DNA from 2 places in the Blautia sp. SC05B48 genome. Region 1 is predicted to be linked to the other one. Evidence: riboswitches for the same ligand, from Rfam matches in the RefSeq annotation. Region 1 holds a riboswitch; the other holds the start of a gene.
The links. A riboswitch is a leader RNA that binds a small molecule or an ion and turns the genes downstream of it on or off. The one in region 1 is predicted to bind FMN.
Positions count from the first base shown of each region.

Region 2: it holds a riboswitch for FMN, as region 1 does, so the genes downstream of both, EYS05_RS08705 (ECF transporter S component) here and EYS05_RS18115 (DUF6783 domain-containing protein) in region 1, are expected to answer to the same signal.

Region 1 is NZ_CP040518.1:2,983,911-2,993,945, forward strand. It holds gene EYS05_RS13840 (HAD family hydrolase) at 1-116, shown strand, start outside; gene EYS05_RS13845 (CPBP family intramembrane glutamic endopeptidase) at 149-943, shown strand; gene EYS05_RS13850 (GntR family transcriptional regulator) at 1,223-1,597, shown strand; gene EYS05_RS13855 (ABC transporter ATP-binding protein) at 1,590-2,492, shown strand; gene EYS05_RS13860 (DUF6449 domain-containing protein) at 2,467-4,650, shown strand; gene EYS05_RS13865 (pseudouridine synthase) at 4,650-5,417, shown strand; gene rpsB (30S ribosomal protein S2) at 5,596-6,339, shown strand; gene tsf (translation elongation factor Ts) at 6,376-7,314, shown strand; gene EYS05_RS13880 (hypothetical protein) at 7,620-7,886, shown strand; FMN riboswitch at 8,076-8,190, shown strand; partial or broken gene EYS05_RS18110 (DUF6783 domain-containing protein) at 8,350-8,547, opposite strand; partial or broken gene EYS05_RS18115 (DUF6783 domain-containing protein) at 8,497-8,622, shown strand; gene ribD (bifunctional diaminohydroxyphosphoribosylaminopyrimidine deaminase/5-amino-6-(5-phosphoribosylamino)uracil reductase RibD) at 8,625-9,752, shown strand; gene ribE (riboflavin synthase) at 9,734-10,035, shown strand, end outside.
Region 2 is NZ_CP040518.1:1,894,981-1,905,015, forward strand. It holds gene EYS05_RS08690 (sensor histidine kinase) at 1-664, shown strand, start outside; gene EYS05_RS08695 (response regulator transcription factor) at 642-2,144, shown strand; gene EYS05_RS08700 (glycosyl hydrolase) at 2,181-5,384, shown strand; FMN riboswitch at 5,433-5,550, shown strand; gene EYS05_RS08705 (ECF transporter S component) at 5,681-6,316, shown strand; gene EYS05_RS08710 (MATE family efflux transporter) at 6,444-7,832, opposite strand; gene EYS05_RS08715 (NUDIX hydrolase) at 8,009-8,620, shown strand; gene EYS05_RS08720 (hypothetical protein) at 9,120-9,641, opposite strand; gene EYS05_RS08725 (SAM-dependent methyltransferase) at 9,978-10,035, shown strand, end outside.

The DNA.
Region 1 (10,035 bases):
GCGGGATCCAGTGTGTGGCTGTATCTTACGGATATGGAAGCAGAGAAGAACTGGAAAAGGCACAGCCTCTTCAGATCGTAGCTTCCGCAGATGAACTTCTGAATTTTTTCGTCTGACCCCTCTGCACAGACAGAATATTTTTCAAATAGTGTGGAGGGAGCTTTATCCGGCAGGAATCCATTATCTTATCGGACAGATCCTCGGAAGTGCCGTGCTTCTCTGGCTGGCAGGGCATGTCGGCAACGTACAGGAAAGGTATTATAGTTATACGCTGGTGATCACCGGACTTACCGGAGTGCTGGTCATGTTTCCGGCAGTATATTTTTATCGAAAGGATCGTATAGGAAGGCTGATCGGCGGTTTGACTTCCGTTGAGGAACAACGGCTATCTATTCCTGAAATGCTGCTTCTTCTTGCAGCTGGAGCCGGATTTGCCCAATATGCCAATGTGCTGGTGGCAATCCTGCAGAACTGGATCTCATCCAGCTATGGAGAGACGATGACGAAGATCACCTCAGGAAAGAGTTTATTTATGATGATCTTTTGGATGGGAATCATAGCGCCTGTTGCGGAAGAAATGATCTTTCGCTGGCTGATCTATCTGCGACTTCGGGATCACTTTTCTGTACTGTTTTCCGCTGTGATCTCTGCGGCGTTTTTCGGAATTTATCACGGAAATGTCCTGCAGGCTGTGTATGCGTTTGTTCTGGGAGGAATTTCTGCGTGGTTTCTGGAGATGGGCGGTAATAAGTGGACCAGCGTGCTGATGCACATCGGAGCCAATACCTGGATACTTATTTTCAGTGAATATGCCCAGACTCTGGTGGAAAAAGCCGGAGCAGGAAGCCTTCTGATGATATATGGTGTTTTTGCGGCAGCGATGGTCGGAGGATATCAGTATTTTGCACGCCGGGGAGAAAAACGTGGCTACCGGGCTGTCTGATCCGATGTGGATCACGAATGTCTGCTCGCTACTGGCTCAGGCAGAGTGATAGATGAATATTTGCTTTACAGAGAATCTGTAGTGGGATCATAGTATAGGGATGCCATTACAGATTTTTTTATAAAAATATGTCGGAATCTTTTTTTGCCGGTAAATTTATACAGATTTTATATTTATTTAAGAGACCATTTCTTGCGTATCTTTGTATCACGTGCTATTATAAGTGTATTAAAAGAATTAATACACTTAATACGCAGATTACAGAGAAAGGAGCGTCGTATGTTATTCTTGGACTATCAGGACAGACGTCCCATTTACGAGCAGATCGTAGAGAAATTCCGGATGCTGATCCTGTCAGGAGCTGTGGAGCCATCTTCCAAGATGCCGTCTGTGCGGCAGCTGGCCGTGGAATTATCAATCAATCCCAATACCATCCAGCGGGCATATATGGAACTGGAACAGCAGGGTTTGATCTGTCCGGTGAAGGGAAAAGGCAGTTTTGTCACAGACAGCAGCAGGATCAGGCAGATCGGTATGGAAGAAACTTTAAGTGAGCTGAAAGAGATCGCAGAAAAAGGAAAGGCTCTGGGAGTAGGGGAGGAAGAAATGATCGGTGTGATCTGCTCATGCTATAAGGAGGGAAACAATGATTGAGATAAAAAACTGCAGCAAAGTTTTTGGCAAAATACAGGCAGTAAATAAGGTAACCATGGATATCGGGGAACGGGAGGTTTTTGGACTGATCGGCTCCAACGGTGCGGGAAAAAGTACTCTGCTTCGTATCATGGCCGGGATCATTCGTCAGGACAGAGGAGAGGTGCTGATGGATGAAGAACCGGTTTTTGAAAATGAAAGGATCAAAGAACATTTTTTCTACATCCCGGACGATGCATATATTCCGGCAAATTACAATGCTCTGGACATGGCAGAATTTTACCGTTGTATTTATCCGGGATTTCAGCAGGCACGTTTTGAGACAATGATGAAGCAGTTTCATCTGGATGGAAAACGAAAAATCAGCACTTTTTCCAAGGGAATGAAGAAACAGCTTCTGGTGATCCTGGGAATCAGTACAGGAACGAAATATCTGTTCTGTGATGAAACCTTTGATGGCCTTGACCCGGTAATGCGCCAGGCAGTAAAAAGTATTTTTGCATCGGAGATCATGAGTCGTGAATTTACGCCGGTGATCGCTTCCCACAATCTCCGTGAGCTGGAAGATATCTGCGATCACATCGGGCTTCTTCATCAGGGAGGAATTCTCCTTTCCAGAGATCTGGAGGATATGAAATTCCACATCCATAAGATCCAGTGTGTACTTGCTGACAAAAAGAAAGAAGAAGAATTAAAGAAAGAGCTGGATGTTTTGAAAACAGAGCATCAGGGCTCCCTGCTGCTTATTACTGCAAGGGGAACAAGAAGAGAGATCTTGGAGAAGATACAGGCAAAAAATCCTCTTTTCTGTGAAGTGCTTCCACTGACTCTGGAAGAAATATTTATCAGCGAAACGGAGGTGGCAGGCTATGAAGTCAAAAATTTATTCCAGTGAGTATATGAAATCCTCTTCTAAAGGACAAAGATGGATCCCGGCATTTGCCATGATCGCATTTCTCCTTGCATTTCCGGTAGCGGAACTTATTTTGATGGGAAAATGGAATGAGCGCAGTTATACTCAGAGTCAGCTTTCCTATCTGTATTCCAGCCTGTGGAGCAGTGATTTTCTCACAATAGGAGCAGTTGTGGCTGCGGTAACAGCATTTTTTGTAGCAGTAAGCGGCTTCTGGTATCTGTATTCCCCGAGAAAAGTGGATTTCTATCACAGCCTTCCGGTAAAGCGAAGTGCACTGTTTCTGCACAGAGTATTGTTGGCTGTTCTTTATTATCTGGTGCCATATGTGATCATGGAATTTGCTGCGGTATGCATCGGGGCAGCCAGAGGATATTACAGCCTTTCCATTATGAAAAAGGCACTGATCCTGCTGGTGCTCCATCTCCTGATGTATCTTCTGGTGTATTTTTCCACAGTGCTGGTGATCGCCTGCACCGGTACCATGCTGATGGGAGCACTTGCATGGGCAGGATTGTTTACCTACAGTATCATTCTGGCAGTGATGCTGCAGTTAAGCGGACATTTATTTTTTGATACCTGGTACGAGGGCAGTTACGGAATTCTGGCAGCAGTGCGGAATCTGGGATCTCCTCTTATGGTGATCGTAAGCTTTATAGATAAATACAGCAGCGGGAGCTTTGGAAAGCAGTTGCTGATACTGATCCTAACGCTGTTTGTCATGGCAGTACTTTCCTGGATGGCATTCTGCAGACGAAGGTCAGAGAATACCGGAAAAGCTCTGGTATATACCTGGATGGAGCCGGTCTTAAGTGCCCTGATCACAATACCATCCGGACTGGGAATCGGTCTGATCTTTTATATGATCCCGGAAGATTCATCCAAAACAGCATGGGGGATCTTCGGAATGATACTGGGAACGATCCTGGTCCATGGAATTCTGGAAGTGATCTACGAAATGGATTTTCGCAGATTTTTCCGCAGAAAAGTGCAGCTTATGATCTTTGGAGGTGTTGTGGCAATCTGTGCACTGACCATGAAAATGGATCTTCTGGGATATGACAGTTATTTTCCGGCTTATGACAATCTTCAGGGAGTTGTGGTAAATGTATGCAATCTCTCATATACAGAGCAGCTTTGCAATGTGGAAAAAAAAGAAAACGGAATCTATAAGATCCGGTATACTGCTACCTCAGACAATAGTTCTGGTCTGCTGGATCAGCCGGTGATGAAAAGTAAAGCATTATATAACAGTCTGGAGGATATCAGGCTTCAGAATGAAAAAGGAAAAAAATCAGGAAGGCGCTTGTATGTGCGCTACATAAATAAACATGGATTCAGTGTATGCAGAGGTTATAATGTATCCTCTGCACAGGCACAGAATCTTATGGAAGCCCTGTATGATGAGCAGACATGGAAAGAAGACAGATATTCATTTTTCCAGCTGGACAAACAGTATCTGAAAGAGGTCACCGGTACTTTCTGTGACGGAGATATTCAAACATTATTTGAGAAAAATGCAGAGAAGCGTCAGGCGCTGGCAGAGGCGCTGAGAAAGGACATTTTGGAAAACGGCGGTCAGACAGTAAAAGACCAGCCATGCGCAATGCTGATGTTCGATTATGCGGGAATTCCGTCAGAAGGATACATGGATGAATGGGGAATGAATGTACCGGCTGTTCAGGAAGGAGAGAGGGTGTCTACCTCCGTTCTGGTGTATCCGGCATATAAGAGAACACTTGCAATTTTGGAAGAAACAGGATATCCTCTTTCCATGGATGAGCTGTCTGTTGAGTATATTGATGTTTATTACTTCAGCTCCGAAGCTGCCGGCGAAGATGATGAGGTTTTTTCCGACATTGAGCCTGTTTCGGATCTTGAAGAAACAGAGAACGGTTATAAAGTCCGTTACGATAAAAAGGAACAGCTGGAAACCCTGAAAAAGTGTATCCGCCCATCACAGCTGGTAAACGGATGGACTATCTGGAATGCAGATGTCACAATGGAAGTGGTTCTGGAAGGACAGGAGAGCACCGACGGGGATTCCGGACTTTATATGACATTTGCCGGTGAGATCCCGGATTTCATCAGAGCAGATGCAAAGGCAGCCCATGTAACAGAATGGGAGGTAAATGATTAATGGAAAAACCAGTCCGGCTGGATAAATTTCTGGCAGATGCCGGCGCAGGTACACGAAGCGAGGTAAAAAAATACATACAGAAGGGTCAGGTGCAGGTTAACGGGAAATCTGTGAAGAAACCGGAACTGAAAGTAACAAAAGAAGATCAGGTGGTTATGAACGGGCAGGAAATTCATGCTGCACCGGAATATGTATACTATCTTTTTAACAAGCCGGCGGGCTGTGTCAGCGCAACGGAGGACTCCAGAGATAAAACGGTTCTCGACTATATTGAAGAGAAAGACAGAAGAAAGGGACTTTTTCCGGTGGGACGCCTGGATAAAGATACAGAAGGCTTCCTTCTGATCACAGATGACGGTCCTCTGGCACACGAGCTTCTTTCTCCGAAAAAGCATGTTGACAAGACCTACTATGCAAAAGTATCCGGTAAAGTGACAGAAGAAGATGCCGTAAGGCTTGCAGAAGGCGTGGATATCGGGGAAAAGGATCTCACACGGCCGGCAAGGCTTGAGATCCTTTCCACCTGGGAATCCGACACAGGATCGGAGGAAAACGGTAAGAGATGGGAATCCGAGATCCGCCTTACCATCCATGAAGGAAAATTTCATCAGGTGAAACGGATGATGGAAGCACTGGGAAAAAAAGTTACCTATCTCAAAAGGCTTTCCATGGGACCGCTGGCGCTCCCGGCGGATCTTCCGACAGGAAAATATCGTCCGCTCACCGAAAAAGAGCTGGAGCTTCTGAAATCTGCCGGAAACCGCTGAAAAACAGAAAAAAATTGGAAAAATCCCCTTTACATAAGGGGATTTTCTATGCTATAATTTAGAAGTTGCAAAAATAAGCACGCACGGCGATTCTGTAAGGACGGTGCCCTACAGTATGTAAGGGGTCCCGGGAGAAGGCGACCTGTGCGGAAGAATTTAACCAAAAAGGAGAAAAGACATGAGCGTTATTTCAATGAAGCAGCTTTTAGAGGCAGGTGTTCATTTCGGACATCAGACAAGAAGATGGAACCCTAAAATGGCTCCGTACATCTACACAGAGAGAAATGGTATCTATATCATCGATCTTCAGCAGTCTGTAGGAATGGTTGACGATGCTTACAATGCAGTAGCAGATATCGTTGCCAACGGTGGACACATCCTTTTCGTAGGAACTAAGAAACAGGCTCAGGATGCTATCCGTACAGAGGCAGAGCGTTGTGGAGAGTTCTATGTAAATGAGAGATGGCTTGGTGGTATGCTTACAAACTTCAAGACAATCCAGAGCCGTATCGCAAGACTGAAAGAGATCGAGACAATGGAAGCTGACGGAACATTCGACGTACTTCCTAAGAAAGAGGTTATCGAGCTTCGCAAAGAGCTTGCTAAACTTCAGAAGAACCTTGGCGGAATCAAAGAGATGAAGAGAATCCCGGATGCTATCTTTATCGTAGATCCTAAGAAAGAGAGAATCTGCGTACAGGAGGCTCATACACTTGGAATCCCGCTTATCGGTATCTGCGATACAAACTGTGATCCGGAAGAGCTTGACTATGTGATCCCGGGAAATGACGATGCTATCCGTGCAGTAAAACTCATCGTTTCCAAGATGGCTGACGCTGTTATCGAGGCTAAGCAGGGAACTGCTGAGGCAGATGGCGAGATCGAGGCTGAGTCTGAGGAGTTTGCAGCTACAGAGGAATAATTCGTATAAACAGAATATTTCAGGAGGAAACGAACAATGGCTATTACAGCAGCACAGGTAAAAGAGTTAAGAGAGATGACCGGCGCCGGAATGATGGATTGTAAGAAAGCTCTTACAGCTACAGAAGGCGATATGGATAAAGCAGTTGAGTTCCTGCGTGAGAAGGGTCTTGCTACAGCACAGAAGAAAGCAAGCCGTATCGCAGCAGAGGGTCTTTGCAAAACTCTGGTAACAGAGGATGGAAAGAAAGCAGTCGTTGTTGAGGTTAATGCTGAGACAGACTTCGTTGCAAAGAACGAGAAATTCCAGAGCTATGTTGCAGATGTTGCAGCACAGGCACTTAACACAGCAGCAGCTGATATCGATGCTTTCCTTGCTGAGGCATGGGCACTTGATACAACTAAGACTGTAAAAGAGGCTCTTGCAGCTCAGATCGCAGTAATCGGCGAGAACATGAACATCCGTAGATTTGCTCAGGTTGAGGAGCAGAACGGATTCATCGCTTCCTACACTCATATGGGTGGAAAGATCGGCGTTCTTGTAGACGTTGAGACAGATGTTGTTAACGATGCTGTTAAAGAGATGGCTAAGAACGTAGCTATGCAGATCGCAGCTCTGAAACCGCAGTACACAAGCGACAAAGAAGTAAGCGCTGAGTACATTGAGCATGAGAAAGAGATCCTTATGGCTCAGATCCAGAATGATCCGAAGGAGTCCCAGAAACCGGCTAAGGTTATCGAGGGAATGATCACAGGACGTATCAAGAAAGAGCTTAAAGAGATCTGCCTTCTTGACCAGACATACGTAAAAGCAGAGGACGGAAAACAGTCCGTTGCTAAATACGTAGAGCAGGTAGCAAAAGAGAACGGCGCTAAGATCCAGATCAAAGGCTTCGTTCGCTACGAGACAGGCGATGGTCTTGAGAAGAAAGAAGAGAACTTCGCTGAGGAAGTTGCAAAACAGATGGGTAAATAATCCATTAACTTAAGTTTTCATTATATTATTTTAATAAGTCTGAATTTAAGTATTTAAAAACCTTGAAAGCCGATGGTGTAGATTGATAACAGTCAAAGCCATCGGTTTTCTTTATCCAAATATCTTGGACACTCTGTCAAATATATTCTCTGGTTCTTCCAGCCGCATCAAAATAAGCAAGATCATGCATTGACAGAGATAATCGATACTTTCAAAACTCCTAAATGTCACGGCCTGCGCCTGTTTCCGCTTATAATTCCTCACTATTTGTGCCGCCAGCCAAAGGCGGCGGAATGGAGATTTTTATGAAATATACCCAGGATAATGGAAAAATTAAATTATGTGAAACTGATAATATGGATCATCTCGTGCGATTAACACAAGCGTTGAATGAAAATAATATTCTTTACGAAACGAGATTGAAAAAAGGAACATTTATCAATAATCTTTTTTTCCTGATTTTTTATCATACTTTTGCATCGGGAATTGATCATAAGAATGAAACAACATGTATTTATGTACTAGAAAAAGATTTTGCTGCTGCCCAAAAAGCAATAGTAAACTGCAGATAAAAAAATTCATCTTCCAAGGCACAGGCTCTGTGTGCTGGCTATCGGTCATTGCTTGCGTGTCTGTTTGTCAACCAAAGCCTGAGAATAGCAATACGACGATTGCCTGCCAGTAACTAATATTCCGCATGGAATGAGTGAAATAAAAATTCCGCTTTACAAATTACAGATAAAGTATTAAAATAAACAAGAAGATATCTTCAGGGCAGGGTGAGATTCCCTACCGGCGGTAAAGCCCGCGAGCCGAGAGGTATGATCCGGTGAGATTCCGGAGCCGACAGTACAGTCTGGATGGAAGAAGATGATAGTACAGTTGATTTTTGTATGAATGAATGTAGTATCAGAGCTCTGAGATGGTAATCCATTTCAGAGCTTTTTATATAGGAAATCAGACATTCATTTATCGATCAGATGTAACCGATCAATTCCACCCTGTAGATATTTCTGCAGGCTTTTTTTGTATCTGTTACATTGTTTTCGAAATAAATATACCACTTACTTGTCTGTGAATCCGATTGCACAGGTCTAAAAGCTTCGGCGTACCAGAGCGTGTTTGAAAAATCATTCCTGCAATCTGCACGCCCCACTTTGCGGTATATTTTGCCCGAATTCAGTTGCCGTAGCCCGCTACGGCGCCCTCATCCGGACAAAATCTCCCACAAATTGTGACGCACATCTTGCAGAAAGCCTTTTTCAAACACGCTCTAGGCAAAGAACAGGAATAAGAAAGAAGGAATAAAAATGACGGATCAGGAATATATGCTTCGGGCGATTCAGCTGGCAAAAAAAGGAGAAGGCTGGACGAATCCCAATCCGATGGTAGGGGCAGTGATCGTAAAAGACGGAAGGATCATCGGGGAAGGCTATCATAAAAAGTATGGAGAACTTCATGCAGAACGTAATGCTATTGCTTCTCTTACAGAATCAGCAGAAGGTGCGGTGATTTATGTTACGCTTGAGCCTTGCTGTCATCATGGAAAAACACCTCCATGTACGGAAGCGATCATTGAACAGAAGATAAGAAAAGTGGTGATCGGTTCCCGGGATCCGAATCCGAAAGTGGCGGGAAAAGGTGTACAGATGTTAAGGGAAGCCGGTGTAACAGTAGTTGAAGATTTTATGAGAGAAGAATGTGATCAGCTGAATCCGGTGTTTTTTCATTATATTACTATGAAGACTCCTTATGTGGTGATGAAGTATGCCATGACACTGGATGGGAAGATCGCAACGAAGACAGGAGCATCAAAATGGATTACCGGAGAAGCGGCAAGAAAAGAAGTACAGCATATGCGGCATCAGTACATGGGGATCATGGCAGGTATTGGAACTGTGCTTGCAGATGATCCGATGTTAAACGTCCGGGTAGAAGGCTGGAAAAGTCCTGTCAGGATTGTGTGCGACAGTAAGCTCAGAATCCCGCCGGACAGTCAGATCGTAAAAAGTGCGGAAAAGTACCGGACGATCGTGGCTTATGCAGATCAGAAAAATACAGAAGAAAAAATAAAAATATTACATACCATGGGAGTTGAGACCATTTACTGTCCGGATGAAAAGAATCAGATAGACCTTAAGAAGCTGATGACAGATCTTGGAAGCAAAGGCATTGACAGTATTCTCCTGGAAGGAGGCGGTACGTTAAATGACAGTGCCCTGCGAGCCGGAATTGTAAAGGAAGTACAGGCTTTTGTGGCACCAAAGCTGTTTGGCGGTGTGGCCGGGAAGACACCGGTAGAAGGTATCGGAGTTGAATTCCCGTCTGAAGCAGTGGAACTGAAATATACAGATATCTGCCAGATTGGTGAGGACATCCGGATAAGATGTCAGGTGTGTGAGAAAAAACAGGAGGAATCATGTTTACAGGAATCGTAGAAGAGAAAGGAAAAGTCCGTTATATACAGCTGACAGGAGAATCAGGGATCCTGGCAGTGAAAGCCCGGAAAGTCCTGGAAGGGACAAGAATCGGTGACAGTATTGCTGTGAATGGTGTGTGTCTGACAGTTACGTCGATCCAGCCGGACGGATTTACTGCCGATGTGATGGCAGAGACGATCAGAAGAAGCAGTCTTGGCAGCTGTAAAGCTGGAAGCCAGGTAAACCTGGAACGTGCAATGGCTGCAGATGGCAGGTTCGGGGGACACATAGTAAGCGGCCA
Region 2 (10,035 bases), 1.1 Mb from region 1:
TACCCTTCAGGCTCAGGTTAATCCGCATTTTCTCTATAATGTACTGAATGTGATATCAAGCAGAGGCATTATGGACGGTGATGAGGAAATTTGTGAGATATGCGGCTGTCTGGCAGCCATGCTCCGATATTCCACAAACACAAAGGAGAGATACGCAACGGTAGAAAAAGAGCTGGAGTATCTTGAACGTTATATTGTTCTGCTGAAATCCAGGTATGAGCATCGCCTGGAAGTGGAAGTAGACTGTGAGGAATCCGTAAAACATGAACAGCTTCCCAAGATTGTGCTGCAGCAGCTGGTGGAGAACAGCATACAGCATGGATATAATAACAGCAAAAATATCATGAAAATTTATGTACGTGGCTGGCGGGATGAAACCGGCTGGTACTTTGAAGTACGGGATAACGGACAGGGTGCCACAGATGAAGTATGTGAAGAGTTAAAACAAAAAATGAAAAAAATCCGGAAAAAGATCATGTCCAGAGGAAGCAGCATAGAGATGGAAATCGGAGGTATGGGACTGGCGAATACCTATGCCAGAATGTTCCTTCTGTACAATGGAAGAGCAGTATTCCGGATACGAAACCTTGAAGAAGGATTAAGCGTCATCATAGGAGTATCGGAAAAGGAGGTCGAAGCCGATGTATCAGGTGATGGTTGTTGATGATGAGCCGATGGCCGCCAGTCTGATCGTCAACATTATAAAACAGAAATACAACAAGTTCGAGATTATGGGAACTGCCTATAACGGTGAAGAAGCACTGGAGCTGATACAGGAAAGAGGAGAACCGGATATTTTGATCACAGATATCCAGATGCCGGTAATGAACGGATTGAAGCTTGTGGAAGAAACAAAAAAGCAATATCCCAATGTGATCAGTGTGATCGTCAGTGGATATCAGGAATTTGAGTATGCAAAACAGGCAATTGCTTTTGGGGTGTGTGATTATATCCTGAAACCGATCGTGCCCTCGGAATTTTCCAAACTGATCACCAGGATAGAAGAAAAGCTGAAACAAAAATATTACAAAGAACGAAATACACTGATACACAAGATGGTAAATGAAATTCCTGTGGATGAAAAAACACTTCGGAGATATTTTCAGTCAGAATGTTATTATGGGGCCATTGTAAGACTGAACGGACTTCCCAGTCGTTACGGGGAACGGGGGAAAAAGGAAGTCTTTTCAGACATCAATGAGATGATGATCGCATATGGACGTGACACTCAGGAGACACTGTATCTCTGTCCGGGAGAACTGGTCAGTGATGAGGATTATGAACAGATGATCAGGAGACGTATTGGAAAAGAACAGCCGGAAGCTGCATATGTGACGTCTGTGATCCGGCGGAGATCAGTTCCGGCAGCACAGATCGGAGAAATGATGCGAGAGCTTTACCGGAAGCTGGATTCTTCTATTATCCTGGGGAAAAACCAGACATTGCTCCTGGAGGAAACCGCATCGCAGGTTCAAGCTGGAAGACCGGGAAAGGATTACGAATATCTGGAAGAGCTGGAATATCTGGCTGGCAAACAGAAGTACGACCGGCTTCAGAAGGAAGTAGAAGCACTGATCAGCAGGTGGGTGCAGGAAGAACATCCTCAGCTGTGGATCGAAGGACGTGTGCGGCAGATAGGCTATCTGCTTCAGCGTTATGATGCAGGAAACCGGGATTACCGGGAGTCAGAATTTCTTATGGATGATATTTTTTCCACTGCAGAAAATGTGGAACAGCTTTGCAACGGGATTTCCGATATCTTTTTTAAGGATATAAAGGAAGATCTGACATCCACACAGAAAACAGATACCGAAGAATATTTTGAGAGTGTGAAAGAATACATCCGAAAACACATGGCGGAACAGCTGTCTCTGCACAGTGTGAGCAAAGCAGTGGGAGTCTCCCAGACATATTTAAGCAGACTTTTCAGAAGGTATGAGGATGCATCTTTTAATACTTATCTGACAGCACTTCGCATGGAGAAGGCAAAGCTTCTTCTTCAGCGTGAAGAGAAGATGTATGTGAAAGATGTTGCGGAAAAGGTAGGATACAAAGATCAGTTTTATTTCAGTCGTATTTTTTATTCCTATACAGGAGTGAGGCCGTCAGAATATGTTGAGAAAGAAAATCATGGGATGATATAACAAAAATAATATTAATCTAAAATGGAGGGTTAAGGTATGCTGTATCATAATGGGGAAAAGCTTACAAAAGAGAAATTTCAGGATCCGGGAAGCGAGTACAGAGCGGCTCCGTTCTGGGCATGGAACTGTAAGATGACAGAAGCGGAGATCGACAATACTCTGGATGCTCTGAAGGCGATGGGAATGGGCGGCGGACATATCCACTGCCGCACAGGAATGGATAATCCTTACATGGGCGAAGAGTTTCTGGATCTGGTAAAATATTCCTGGAAAAAAAGCCTGGAAAAAAATATGCTGACCTGGCTGTATGATGAAGACCGCTGGCCATCCGGAGCAGGCGGCGGACTGGTAACAAGAGACCACAAATACAGGATCCGTTTTCTGCTTTTCACTCCGGAGTGCCAGGATGGAAAAGAGATTGAAAACAGCGAACTTCGTTCTTCCGGACAGGCGATCCGAAGCAATGAGCGTACATTTCTTGGAAAATATCAGGTACGGCTGGAGGATGGTTACCTTACAGAGTATGAAAAGATCGATGAGGATGCACCGCTGAAGGAGGGATTTCAGGAATGGTTTGCCTATCTTGAGGTGTCCGGTGATAATCCATGGTTTAACAATGAGGCGTATCTGAACACACTGGATAAAGAGGCAGTGGAGCGTTTTATCCAGGTAACCCACGAGAAGTATTATGAAAATCTGGGAGAGGAGTTTGGGAAAACCATTCCTGCCATCTTTACAGATGAGCCGCAATTTTCCCATAAACAGTGCCTGGATTTTGCAGATGAGCGGATGGATGTGACCATTCCATATACCGATGATCTGGAAGAAACTTTCCGTGATGCATATGGACATAGCCTTCTTAAGCATCTTCCGGAACTGTTCTGGGAACTTCCGGGAGATGCAGTTTCCAGAATCCGTTATGAGTATCATGACCACATTGCGGAGCGTTTTGCAGAGGCTTTTGCGGATACTGTGGGAGGCTGGTGTAAGGAACATGGCATTGCCCTGACCGGACATATGATGGAGGAGCCGACTCTGGAAACACAGACAGCGGCCCTGGGAGAAGCCATGCGTTCCTATCGTTCCTTTGAGATCCCGGGAATTGATATGCTTTGTGACAGAAGAGAATTTTCTACTGCAAAGCAGGCAGAAAGTGCTGTGCACCAGTTTGGAAGAGAGGGAATGACAAGTGAACTTTATGGTGTTACAAACTGGGATTTTGATTTCCGGGGCCATAAGCTTCAGGGGGACTGGCAGGCAGCTCTTGGAGTAACGGTCCGTGTGCCGCATCTGACCTGGACCTCCATGGCAGGTGAGGCAAAACGTGATTATCCGGCTTCTATCAGCTACCAGTCACCGTGGTATAAAGAATATCCTCTTGTGGAGAATTATTTTGCAAGAGTCAATACAGCTCTCACAAGAGGCGTTCCGCATGTGAAGCTGGCAGTGATCCATCCGGTAGAGTCTTACTGGCTTTTCTGGGGACCGAAGGAGCAGACAGCACCAATCCGTGAGGAGATGGATGAAAACTTTATCCATATGATCGAATGGCTGCTTTATGGTACCGTTGATTTTGATTTTATTTCAGAGTCTCTGCTTCCGGATCTGAATCAGGGACAGGAAGAGGAAAAACTTCTGAAGGTGGGAGTAATGAAATATGATACAGTTCTCGTACCGAACTGCCTGACACTTCGAAGCTCTACCTTGGAGATTCTTGAGAAATTTAAGGAAAGAGGCGGCCGGGTGATCTTTGCAGGACAGCTTCCGAAATATGCAGATGCCCGTCCGTCAGACAGAGGTGCGAAGCTGGCAGAGAAGTGTGAGATTGTGTCATTCAGTAAGTACCGTCTGCTGGAAGCTGTGAAAGAGGCAAGAGATATCGAGGTACTTGAGGATGACGGTAAACCAGCTACAAACCTGATCTACCAGATGAGAGAAGAGGGAGAAAACCGCTGGCTGTTCCTGTGTCATGTAAACCGTACAGAGAAGGTCTCCGATGCCTGTATCGTGATCAATGAACTGCAGGAGCGTAAGAAAAATCAGGATCTTCCAAGAGAAGAAAAACTTCGCATCCGTATCCGTGGATCCTGGAAGTTGACGGTATATGATGCCATGACAGGTGAAATTTATCCGGTGAAAGCAGAGTACCATAAAGGGGACACTGTTCTGGAACGAAGCATGTTTGATCACGACAGTCTTCTTCTCTGGCTGGAGCCGGCTGGCACAGCATCCATGGTATCAGAAGAATTGCTTTCTGAAACAGATAATGCTGAGAATACTGAGAATGGTTCTGCAAGTGAGGAGAAGAAATGTAGCTGCCAGCTGGATATTTCCGATCAGGTGGAGATTGTTCGCAGTGAGCCGAATGTAAGTATTCTGGATCTGGCTGAATATGCGTTTGACGGTGGGGAGTGGCAGCCGGAGGAAGAGATTCTCCGCATTGACAATCTGTTCCGTGAGAAACTGGGATATCCGCTCCGCATGGAGGCTTTTGCACAGCCGTGGACCAATGACAGAGAGGAAGGCTTTGAACATACTTTGTCCCTGCGATTCCATATTCATACAGAGGTTCTGTTGGAAGGGATTTTCCTTGCCATGGAAAATGACGGGAAAACCAGAATATTCCTGGATGAGAAAGCAGTGGAAAACCGTGCAGAGGGATGGTATACAGATCACTGTATCCGCAAAGTGCCGCTTCCGAAGATGGAATCCGGAGAGCATGAACTGGTTGTGGAGATCCCTTACAATTCCAAAGTGAATATCGAAGCAATGTTCCTGCTGGGAGAGTTTTCCGTGAAAGTTGTGGGAAGAGATCAGGTGCTGGATGCGGTGAGCCACAAGGCAGCCTTCAGTGATCTTACCGTTCAGGGTTATCCGTTCTATGGTGGAAATGTGACATATAAAATTCCATTTATCAGCAAAGGCGGAGAAGTAAATGTACGGGCAAATCTGTTCCGCGCACCGGTTATGAAGGCTTCTGTGGATGGAAAAGAAGCGGGGTATATTGCATTTTCTCCTTATGAGGTATCTCTTGGTGAACTGCCGTCAGGAGAGCATCTCCTGGAGTTGACTGTATTTGGAAACAGGGTGAATACATTTGGAATCTTACACAACTGTGACCAGAAAGAAGACTGGTATGGACCAAATGCATGGAGGACAACCGGTGACCTCTGGTCCTATGAGTATCAGATAAAACCGTCAGGTCTTCTGAAAGCGCCGGTTTTTGTAGAGAAAAATTAAGGCTTGTAATTATAAAAAGAGCGCGTTATAATGAACCCATAAAAAAGAAAATTTCTTCGGGGCAGGGTGTGATTCCCTACCGGCGGTATAGTCCGCGACCCGCTTTGGCGGCTGATCTGGTGAGATTCCGGAACCGACAGTAAAGTCTGGATGAGAGAAGAACGCGCAGTATTTGAAGAACGTGCTCAGTGCCCCGGGAAGAAGCTCCCGGGGCTTTTTATGTGAAGAAATTTTTTTCGCGTAAAGATTTCTTGTAGAAATTTTCTTTGAATATTTCTGAAGAAGGAGAGAGAGTTATGAGTGAACAGATATTACAGAGAGGAAATGCCGTGGAAAGAAGCAGAACAAGAACCATCGCGCAGGTAGCCATGCTTGGTGCTGTGGCAGGAGTATTGATGAATCTTGAGTTTCCGATTCCTTTTCTTGCACCGTCTTTTTATCAGCTTGATTTTTCCGAGGTACCGGTTATGGTAGGAACCTTCGCTATGGGACCTGTGGCAGGTATTCTGATCGAGCTTGTGAAGATCCTTGTACATCTTGTGACCAAGGGAACTATGACAGCCGGTGTTGGTGATGTTGCCAACTTCCTGTTTGGATGTGCCTATGTGGTACCGGCCGGCCTGATCTATCGTTTCCATCACAAAAAAAGCAGAGTACATGCAGTTGCAGGTATGGCAGTGGGAACTGTTCTGACAGCAATCCTTGCATGTTTCATCAATGCTTTTGTACTGCTTCCGGCTTACGGTAAGGCTTTTGGAATGCCGATCGAGACCTTTATCCAGATGGGAAGCGCAGTACACAGTTCCGTAAACGGACTGCTTACCTTTGCACTGCTGATCATTGTACCGTTTAATATCTTTAAATATGCACTGACATCTCTGATCGTGTTTGTGATTTATAAGAAGATCCGTGTTGTACTGAAGGGTGACTGATCATAAGCAGTTGCCGGAGGATGAAGAAAAGATCAGAAATTGGTGGTTTCAGATAAATATCTGAGAATGTGAGAAATGCCATGTAATATATTGCCGATGGGCAGTAAATTACATGGCATTTTTTATGTCAGGCGTTTTGTTCAGCAGCTTTCATGACTCCGAGCTCACGTCTCGCAAAAACAACGGCCAGTACAAATGCAGAGGTATCTGCAATTGGTCCTGCGTACATGACGCCATCGATTCCGAAGCAAATCGGGAAAATGACGATCAGTGGCAGCAGGAAGAGCACCTGTCTTGTAAGGGACATGATCACACCAAGTCTGGCTTTTCCAATGGAGGTAAAAAAGCCGGCGGACATAGGCTGGATTCCGTTGGCAAAGGTCATCAGCATGAAGATGCGGAGATATTTTTCTGCAAAATGAAAGTACAGGTCGCTGCCGTTTCCGAAGATGCCTACGATCTGATGTGGGAAGAACTGGAAGCAGATAAAAAATATGGTTGCGATCACAGTACATAAGATTACGGAATAGCGGTATGTCTGGCGCACGCGGCTGTATTTTTCGGCACCGTAATTAAAGCCCCAGATGGGCTGGGAGCCCTGGGAGATTCCGATGCAGATGGCCATAAATACCTGGTTGACTTTGGAAATGATTCCTGCACAGGCGATCGGAATATCACTCCCGTAGGCTGAGAGTGCTCCGTAATGGCGAAGTGTATTGTTCATGACGATCTGCACTGCAGCAATGGCAACCTGATTGATACAGGATGCCATTCCCAGAGAAAAAATGGCAGACAGATTGCGTGCCTTAGGAATCAGCATGGAGCGGTCCAGGTACATTTTCCGAAGTCTGGAAAAATAAAAAATGATCAGAAGTCCGGATACGACCTGACCGATCACGGTTGCCCAGGCAGCACCTTTGATGCCCCAGCCGAATCCAAAGATGAAAAGTGGGTCCAGGATGGTGTTGATGACAGCACCAGCCAGGATACAGGTCATGGAATAGGTGGGACTCCTGTCTGCACGGACCAGGTGATTGCCGCCTGTGCTTAAAACGTAAAAAGGAAGTCCAATGGCGGTGATCCCCATGTAATCAATGGCATAGGGCATGACGTCCGGTGTTCCGCCGAAAAAATGAAGCAGTGGCTTCAGGAACAGAAGGACGATGACAGAGAGTATCGTACCGGAGATTATCAGCGAGGAAAGTCCGGTTCCTGCGATGGAGCTGGCTTTTTTTTCGTTTCCTGCGCCCATTTCCAGGTTGTAATTGGAGGCACTGCCGATTCCCAGGAGCAGTGCAGCAGCAGTAGAGATAATGGTTACGGGAAATGCGATATTTGTGGCGGCGTTTCCAAGCATTCCTACGCCCTGGCCGATAAAGATCTGGTCAACGATATTGTACAGAGCGCTGACCAGCATGCTGATGATGGCGGGAATGGCGAATTTGGTGATCAGGCTGCCTACAGGGGCGGTTCCCAGAGGGTTTTCGGCCTGGGCAGAGGTGGTCTGGTTTTTCAATGTTTTTTCCTTCTTTCTTATCTACAGTAGCTGTTTGGTAATGTAATAAGTAATTTTTATAGTAGGGTATTTATTATAGCACTATTGTGAAGTGAGTGTAAGTATAAAAAATTGACCTTTGGTTTTGGATGGGATAAAATGTTTTTAGAAAAAAATTTCGGGAAGGAGCTTTTCAGATGGGTAAGATCAACAATGTGAAAAAACTTACAGATAATAAGTTCGTGAATCTTTATGGGGTGGATGCGACCAGTGTACATGATACGCCGGTTTCTTATTTTGTGGCTTCCAGGGCGAAGTGTGTGGAGGATTTGAAGCTTTCTACGGGGGAGAATCATCCGGACGGGGTGATCATTTACAGTATTTATGGAGAGCAGAGGGATAAGGTTGTGCTGATCCGTCAGTATCGGTATACGATCGGCGGGTATATTTATGAGTTTCCGGCGGGACTTGTGGAGCCTGGGGAGGATTTCCATGAGGGTGCCGTGCGGGAGATGTTTGAGGAGACCGGGTTGAAGCTGGAGCCGATCAAGGTTGCGGAGGCTTTTGAGAAGCCGTATTTTACGACGATTGGGATGACGGATGAATCTTGTGCTACGGTTTATGGGTATGCCAGTGGTGAGGTTAGTAAGGCTGCTCAGGAGGATAGTGAAGAGATTGAAGTTGTTATTGCTGACAGAGATGAAGTGCGAAGGATTTTGAAGGAGGAGAGGGTTGCTATTATGTGTGCATATATGTTGATGCACTTTTTGAAGGATGAGGAGCCGTTTGGGTTCCTTGGGGAGATTTAAATGATGGAAGGGGACGCCAGCGAGGGGCTTCTTTCCAGACTGGGGCTTCGTCGGGGGCTGGCTTCTAAGGTGCCGGAATTCTGCTAAAAGCGCTTCAAATAATCTCGAACTCGCGTCTGAAGCCGCTCAAACAGCGAGATTTTTTGAAGCAACGCAGATTTCCGCCACCTAAGAATCAGCTCCCCTCCTGCAGAGTCAGTCTGGAAAGAAGCCCCTTACTGGCTGTGCGTTGGCCGTGAGACGTGTTAAATCTCGTGGGGAGTGTTGATAGTATGGTGGCATGACGGGAGTTGGATGAGCCGTCAGCGCTGCGCTGGACGGCTGGGAGGAAAGGCTGAGTTTCCTTGTGGTTTGACGAGAGGGGGCCATCGGCGCTGCGCTGGACGGCTGGGAGGAAAGGCTGAGTTTCCTTGTGGTTTGACGAGAGGGGTGGCCATCAGCGCTGCGCTGGATGGCTGGGGAAAACGGGGAATCTGCGGCTGCGGATTCCCCGTTTTGATCAGAGTTCTATGAGTTTTCCAAGGTCTTTGTTGTATTTGCAGTATTTGCCGTTTTCGGAGATAAATGGCTGGTAGGTGTCGGTCCGGTTGTCTTTGACGTAGACGATTCCGGTGGCGATCATTTCTACCAGGGAGAAGCGTTTGCTTAAGCTGGAGATCCAGCGGTAGGTTTTTTCGTTGCCGGAGTCTGCCATGAGAAGGTTGTAGCCGCCTGGGCAGGATTCTAGGGTGAAGTAGACTTTCTGGGACCGGATGGAGGTGTTGAAGACCTGACCGGTGATGTAGGTGGAGAAGTTGGTTTCTACAAATTGGCGGAAGGTGTAGAAATCGTAGATCACGCCGGTGGTCTCATCTTTGATCTTGTCGCCGCGTTCGATGCGGGCTTTCAGGAGTTTGAGGACTTCGATGGTCCAATTGATGAAGGAGATGCTGCTGTAGGTCATGCTTTCCTGAAGCTTGTCGACCAGCTGTTTTGACAGAATATTGGATTTTGATGCTTCATTAAAAAGTTCTTCGTTCATAATGTTCCCTCCAGTGTTGAATTTTATATGGTTTTCGCTCTTTTTTTGTATCTTTTATTATAAGTCTGAATTGTATATAAAGCAATAAAAAATACGTAAAATACAAAGGCGATTATTGAAAAGTGATATATAATTAACAGATGTGTCTTAAAAATATCAGTGTTTTTACCGGCTTGTTTAAAAATGGATTGTAAATATCTAGTTTATTTCACTAAGTGTAAGTGAGAAATTTACCAAATATCCCCATTTTATTGATGGAATTTTGTCGTATATCTCCCTTGACATAAAGCCTTCCTCCGGGTGTATCATATGCAGTGTTAAAGGAGGTAGACTATTATGTTTGAGACATTACAGGAGAAGACTGAAGAGAAAGCAATGGTGCAGTTCCTTGAAC